DNA from 3 places in the [Bacillus] caldolyticus genome. Region 3 is predicted to be linked to each of the others. Evidence: riboswitches for the same ligand, from Rfam matches in the RefSeq annotation. Region 3 holds a riboswitch; each other region holds the start of a gene.

What was found. A riboswitch is a leader RNA that binds a small molecule or an ion and turns the genes downstream of it on or off. The one in region 3 is predicted to bind S-adenosylmethionine.
Positions count from the first base shown of each region.
Region 1: linked by a shared signal. The riboswitch ahead of mtnK (S-methyl-5-thioribose kinase) and the one ahead of CWI35_RS06575 (bifunctional homocysteine S-methyltransferase/methylenetetrahydrofolate reductase) in region 3 are both predicted to bind S-adenosylmethionine.
Region 2: linked by a shared signal. The riboswitch ahead of CWI35_RS05875 (methionine biosynthesis PLP-dependent protein) and the one ahead of CWI35_RS06575 (bifunctional homocysteine S-methyltransferase/methylenetetrahydrofolate reductase) in region 3 are both predicted to bind S-adenosylmethionine.

Region 1 covers NZ_CP025074.1:1,033,840-1,036,084, reverse strand. The annotation lists gene mtnK (S-methyl-5-thioribose kinase) at 1-1,164, opposite strand, end outside; SAM riboswitch class I at 1,250-1,418, opposite strand; gene CWI35_RS05390 (carbon-nitrogen family hydrolase) at 1,513-2,245, opposite strand, start outside.
Region 2 covers NZ_CP025074.1:1,126,930-1,129,174, forward strand. The annotation lists gene CWI35_RS05875 (methionine biosynthesis PLP-dependent protein) at 1-830, opposite strand, end outside; SAM riboswitch class I at 1,030-1,140, opposite strand; gene CWI35_RS05880 (alpha/beta hydrolase) at 1,328-2,056, shown strand; gene CWI35_RS05885 (YjcG family protein) at 2,155-2,245, shown strand, end outside.
Region 3 covers NZ_CP025074.1:1,246,903-1,249,147, forward strand. The annotation lists gene CWI35_RS06560 (hypothetical protein) at 1-172, opposite strand, end outside; gene CWI35_RS06565 (uberolysin/carnocyclin family circular bacteriocin) at 471-701, opposite strand; gene CWI35_RS06570 (hypothetical protein) at 765-935, opposite strand; SAM riboswitch class I at 1,247-1,348, shown strand; gene CWI35_RS06575 (bifunctional homocysteine S-methyltransferase/methylenetetrahydrofolate reductase) at 1,420-2,245, shown strand, end outside.

The sequences.
Region 1 (2,245 bases), 210 kb from region 3:
GCGGAAGCCGTCCGTTCCGGTCAGCTCGTTGCGCTCGACAATTAGGCGGCGGCCGAGGCGGAGCGCGTGTCGTTTGGCGGCAAGGCGGGCTTCTTTCTGCTCGATGCCGTCAAGGTCGGCCACATGGGCGAGGCCGATCGTCCGGCGGATGACTTCGCAGCCGGCAAAGCCGACAGCATCGATGAACGCATGCCGGAGCACTTCGTCAAGCAAGCCCGGTGTTGCGGCGTACGTCTCGATGCTTTTGGTGCGCCAAAGCTCCGAGAATATGGACGCAAAGACGTCCCAGGTCCGGTCGATGTGATCAAAGAGCGGTTGGCGCTCAACGTCAGGGCGGGACAACGCATTTAACAGCAAGTTGGCGAAAAACTGCCCAAGGTCAAAGCCGATCGGGCCGTAAAAGGCGAATTCCGGGTCGATTACTTTCGTTTCGTCGGTGCTTGCGAAAATGCTGCCGGTATGCAAATCGCCATGCAGAAGCACATCGGCTTCGGTTAAAAACTTGCGCTTCAACTTCGCCGCTTCCAAACGGAGGCGGTCGTCATTCCAAAGCGTTTCGACGTCCGGCCGCAGCTCGTCTTCGAAGTTGTTCGTGTCATGGTCGAAAAATGGATCGGTGAAGACGAGATCTTCGGTGATTTTGCACAGCTCCGGATTGACGAAGCTTTGCGCCAATTTCTTTTTCTCTTGCTGGTTCATGCCGAAATCGGATGTGTAAAACGCTGTTTTGGCGATAAATTCGCCGATATGCCGGGACAAAAGCGGGAATGTTTTCCCTTCGATCAACCCTTTGCGGGCGATTTGCAGACGGGACAAGTCTTCCATCACGGTAATGGCAAGCGATTCGTCAGAATAGTAGACGTTCGGCACGTATTGCGGTACATAGCTGGCAAACGTGCGCAACGCGTTGCTTTCAATAACCGCGCGCTTTAACGTGAGCGGCCAGCTTTCGCCGACGACTTTCGCGTACGGGAGCGCCTGTTTGATGATGACGCCTTGCTTCGTTTCCTGATCGACGATATGAAAGACTAAGTTTAAGTTTCCGTCGCCGATTTCGCGGCACACAAGCGGCGCCCCGTCTCGGAATAGGCCGAGGCGGACGGCGAGGGCGGTCGCTTTTTGTTCGGTGAGCGGTTCGTAAACAGTGGATTGGACAATCGTCATTTTCACGTTCCCCCTTTAGGTTTTGGCAAATGAAAAAGCCTCTTTCGCATACGGAAAGAGGCTCGAAGATGCATCGTCTTCGCGCCTCTTATCTTTCAGAAAGACATCGGTCTTTCTGTTGGACTTAGCACCGTGCCCTGCGGAAGCGGTTCGCTTCCGGCGCCGCCTTTGGCGTGCGCCCTATCTCACGATAGCATTACGGTCGGTTGCTGGGCTTCATTGGGCCAATTCCCTCAGCCAACTCTTGATAAGAGTACCGATTTCTCGTATTCAGTTTTTGCAATTTTCACGATGTTGTCAATCGTTTGGTTGTTTGATTCGAATGATACATGGTCGATCAATCGATTGTCAATACGTTTTGAAAAAATTTTTTGCCGTTTCATAGTCGTGCGGCCGGCGGTCGGCAAACACCGGGATGCGCGTACGGACGTCCGCAACGAGTGCGGGATCGATGTCGGCCGAGAGAATGCCCGGCTTCTCGTCCGCCTCGGCGATCACTTCGCCCCATGGGTCGATGACGAGCGAATGGCCGGCAAAGACGTTGTTCGGGTCGCGGCCAGCCCGGTTGCAGGCGACGACGTAGCATTGGTTTTCAATCGCCCGCGCCATCAAGAGCGTCCGCCAATGGTGCAGGCGGGGAAGCGGCCATTCGGCGACGACAAACAGCACTTCCGCCCCAGCCAAAGCATGGGCGCGAATCCACTCCGGAAAGCGGATGTCATAGCAAATGACCCCGGCGCATGCAAGCCCGTCGAGCGAAAACAAGCCTAAGCTGCTTCCCGGCTGCAAATACAAATGTTCATCCATTAATTGGAACAGATGGAGTTTGCTGTATTCGCCGACGATTTGACCGCTCCGGTCGGCCACGATCATCGTGTTCGTCACGCCGGTTGTTGTTTTTTTAGCGACCGAGCCGGCGACGAGATGGATGTTGTGTGCTTGCGCTAGGCGGGAGGCGAACGCTTTCGCCCGTTCGGCGCCTTCGTCGGCAATCTCATCTAGGCGCGTCAAATCGTAGCCGGTCGTCCATAATTCCGGCAGCACGATGATATTCGCGCCGTCCTTGACGGCCGATTCAATG
Region 2 (2,245 bases), 120 kb from region 3:
CCTGGGTACAGGACGTCAGTCACATCTTCATGTTCGCGCAAAAAGGCGCTGATGCGCTTGGCGTTTTCTTCATGTTGACGCATCCGGAGAGCCAACGTTTTCATCCCGCGAATGAGCAGCCATGAATCAAACGGCGACAACACCGCGCCGATGGCGTTCTGGTACTCGGCCAAGCGTTGACAGAGATCCTCGCCCTTGGCGACGACAAGGCCAGCCAGCACATCGTTATGGCCGCCTAAATATTTCGTGGCGCTGTGGATGACAATATCGGCGCCTTGTTCGATCGGGCGTTGAAGCACCGGTGTATAAAACGTGTTGTCAACGATCAACAAAAGCCCATGCCGTTTGGCAAGCGCGGAGACAGCGGCAATATCCGTCTCCTGCATCAATGGGTTCGTCGGCGTTTCCAAGAAAATGGCTTTCGTTTTTTCCGTTATCGTTTCTTCCACTGCATCGAGGTCAGCAAAGTCAACGTAATGAAACCCAAGACCGTACTTGCGCCAGCCGCGCTCAAACAGGCGGTACGTGCCGCCGTAAAGGTCGGCCGATACGAGAAACTCGTCTCCGCTCTCAAACAAGGCGAGCACCGTCTGAATGGCGGCCATGCCGGAGCTGAACGCATAGCCTTGGTCGCCGCCTTCCAGTCTCGCGATCGCTTCTTCGACGATTTTGCGCGTTGGGTTGCCGGTGCGGATGTAGTCAAACCCGGTCGACTCTCCGATGCCAGCATGGCGGTAGGCGGTCGAGAAATAGACGGGCGGGTTGACCGTCCCCGTCACCGTTTCGCTCCGATTGCCAATTTGCGCTAACAACGTCTCTAGTTTCTCCATCTCATCTCTCTCCTTCTGCTGAAAATTCCATCATGGATCAACGGCCGACCATTTGACGCCCAACGAAGCGCCGCTGTCTGTCGGGCAGCGGCCGAGGGCCTTGATCCTCGACGCCCCTCGGTTGAGGGAGCGGCCGCTTGAGTAAATAAAAAAAGTCTTCTAAGAAGAAGACTTTTCCATACGCACATGGTCATGCTTCTTCTTATCTGCCGAATTGAATGCTCAATTCGCTGGATTTAGCACCTGGCCGCCGGGCGGCTGGTTGCTGAAGCTTCATTGGGCCAGTTCCCTCCGCTTCTCTTGATAAGAATGAGACGCGTATTCAATTTTTCTAATTTTAATAAAAAATGTAGCGCATTCCCCCCGTTTTTGCAAGCCATTTTTTTGTGAATGGCACGATTCGGCAAATTCGCAAAAAATTCGAGCCCTTCGTTAACATCTTTTGGCGCAAATATGTTACAATAACAGATGAACTTACGCTTTCATGGAGGATGGTCATGGCGACAGCAACAGGAACGATGCGCGACTGCAAGTTGTACAGCGGAGAGCTGCAAGAAGAAATCGAACTGCTCGTCTACTTGCCAAGCAATTTTTCGCCGCTTTACAAATATTCTTTATTAATCGCGCAAGATGGCAAAGATTATTTTATGTATGGAAAAATGAAAACCGTCATCGAAACGCTGATGGCAGAAGGAACAATCGACCGGACGATCGTCGTCGGCATCCCGTATCGGAACGTCAACGACCGCTACGAGAAATACCACCCGGAAGGCCGAAAGCACGAAGCATACCTTCGTTTTTTAGCCCATGAACTCGTCCCGTTTTTGGACCGCGAACTGCCGACATACCAAATGGGCAAAGGCCGGGCGCTGATCGGCGATTCGCTCGGCGGAACGGTGTCGCTTCTAGCCGGGTTGTTGTATCCGCATACATTTGGGAAAATCGCCATGCAGTCCCCCTATATCGATGACTCGGTATTGGCGCGCATCCGCTCATTCCGCGATCCATCGCTCCTTTCGCTTTACCATTCTGTTGGCACAGAGGAAACAGCGGTGAAAACGACGGATGGCCATGTGCGCGATTTTATCACCCCGAATCGAATGGCGCGGGACTTGTTTATGGAAAAACGGTTTGCTTATACGTACCATGAGTTCGAAGGCGGTCATGCGTGGACGTATTGGCAGCCGGATGTCCCCCGAGCCGTAGCCGCTGTTTTATCATTATAGGACAAAACGGAGCAACTTCAAAGATGTCGAAGCCGCCGCATCCATTCCGTGCGTTTCCTGTGCATGGAAAAAGAACTGGTTCAAGGAGGGAAAACAAAATGAAGTACGGCATTGTGATCTTTCCGCCAAAACGGATTCAGGACTTCGCCAACTCGTACCGGAAACGGTACGACAGCCATTACGCCCTCA
Region 3 (2,245 bases):
ACATCACCATCAACCCAATTGAAGGAGGCAACCAAATCGGCAATAGCCGCAAAAGCGACACAGCATAGTGGATTTTGAGCAATCGCCGCCATACCTCGTCATCCCGCACCCCAGACAGACGCACATAATGATAATGGTATTGACGTTGCAATGCCTCTTTGGACTCAAGCAAAACTCCTATTAAAGGACTGACAGACATAAAAAAGAGAAACGCCATAATCGCAGAAGGACGAAACATGATAAATGATCGAGTGCAAATGATCACAACCAATATCCCCGAAACAAGCCATTTCGCCGCTTCCACCAAGAACATGGTCATCTTCGGAGAAAAAGGCGATTTTTTCTGCAATGGGGCCAAACTACTTCGTTGTCGTTGTTGATATAACAGCCATACGAGTTTCACTTCTCTTCCCCCACATTGATTTACTCATTAGGAACGGCAGGGAGTTTTTCCCCTGCCGTTTTGCCTTTTACCATGCAATCGCTGCCGCTTTTCCTCGTTCCGCCACTATTTTTTTCACCGTCGCGACAAAAGCTGACCACCCAATTTCCAAAATGGCGTCGACTCCACCTGACAAAATAGCGGTGATCCCAAGAATAATAGAAATGAGAGTGGAGCCGGTCAACACAATCGAAACAACCGTCGTCGCGATTGACTGTGACACGCCGAGCGTCCCGGCAACAAGCGCCAGCAAACTCATAACCTATCACCTCCTTCCAGTAAATGATAATCGATCAAAACTTTTTTCAAAAACATTCTGTGTCTATCTCATCCTTCGCACTAAACGAGAATAAACCCCGCCGTAAAGCAGCACCAATACAATAAATCCTATTTTGATGGGCATGCTGGCCGCTTTTAGGCGAAAAGCAACTCCAATCAACACAACAAGCGGCAGGCTAATCAGAATAAAATACGGCCACGACCATTGTTTCACCCACTTCACTCCTGTCTGCGATGCGGTTTCTAGTAAATTCCTTGTTAATATCATCCATTTTAATCATACACCTTGACTCTAAAAAAAAAAAGAGAGAAATCGTTCGACAATTTTGTCTTTTTTTACATATTTCGACATATTTCATGCTATTGAAATGAAACAGAGATGCTTTTAAGAGCTTGGTACAAGGTAAGCGTTGATCCAAGAAATTCTTTTTGAAATTTCCTCGCTTCACCGTATTGAATAATTTCAAAAAATACATTAAATTATATAGTAATAGTCAAGACGAAATAAACAACCGCATACGGACATTCTTATCAAGAGAGGGGGAGGGACTGGCCCGGTGAACCCTCAGCAACCTGGCCGCGGCCAAGGTGCTAAATCCAGACAGGCAACAGCCTGGAAGATAAGAAGAAGCGAATGAAAAGTCTTCTTCTTATAGAAGGCTTTTTTCTTTTACTACGGAGAAACGGGGGAATCGAACGTGGGATTGCTGGATGAGTTGAAAGAACGCATTCTCATCGCTGACGGAGCGATGGGGACGCTTCTATATTCGCACGGCATTGACCGTTGTTTTGAAGAATTGAATCTATCCAATCCAGATGAAATCGTTCATATTCACGAGGCGTATATCGCGGCGGGCGCCGATGTCATTCAGACGAATACATACGGCGCCAACTATGTGAAACTCGCGCGCTACGGCTTGCAAGACGAGGTGCCGGCGATCAATCGCGCCGCTGTAAGACTGGCGAAGCAAGCAGCCAATGGGGGGGCGTACGTGCTCGGAACGATCGGAGGGCTGCGCACGTTAAACAAAAGCGTCGTCACGCTCGAAGAAGTGAAACGGACGTTTCGCGAGCAGCTGTTTGTGCTGCTTGCCGAAGGGGTTGATGGTGTGCTGCTGGAGACGTATTACGATTTGGAAGAGTTGGAGACGGTGCTTGCCATCGCGCGCAAAGAGACGGACTTGCCGATTATCGCCCATGTGTCGCTCCATGAAGTCGGCGTTTTGCAAGACGGCACGCCGCTCGCGGACGCCCTTGCCCGCCTAGAGGCGCTCGGGGCCGATGTCGTCGGACTGAACTGTCGTCTCGGTCCATATCATATGCTTCGGTCGCTCGAGGAAGTGCCGCTGCCGAAGCAGGCGTTTTTGTCGGCGTATCCGAACGCGAGCCTCCCGGATTACCGCGATGGCCGGCTTGTCTATGAAACGAACGCGGAATATTTTGAAGAGGCGGCCAAAGCGTTCCGCGATCAAGGGGTGCGCTTGATCGGCGGGTGCTGCGGCACGACGCCGAAACATATTGAGG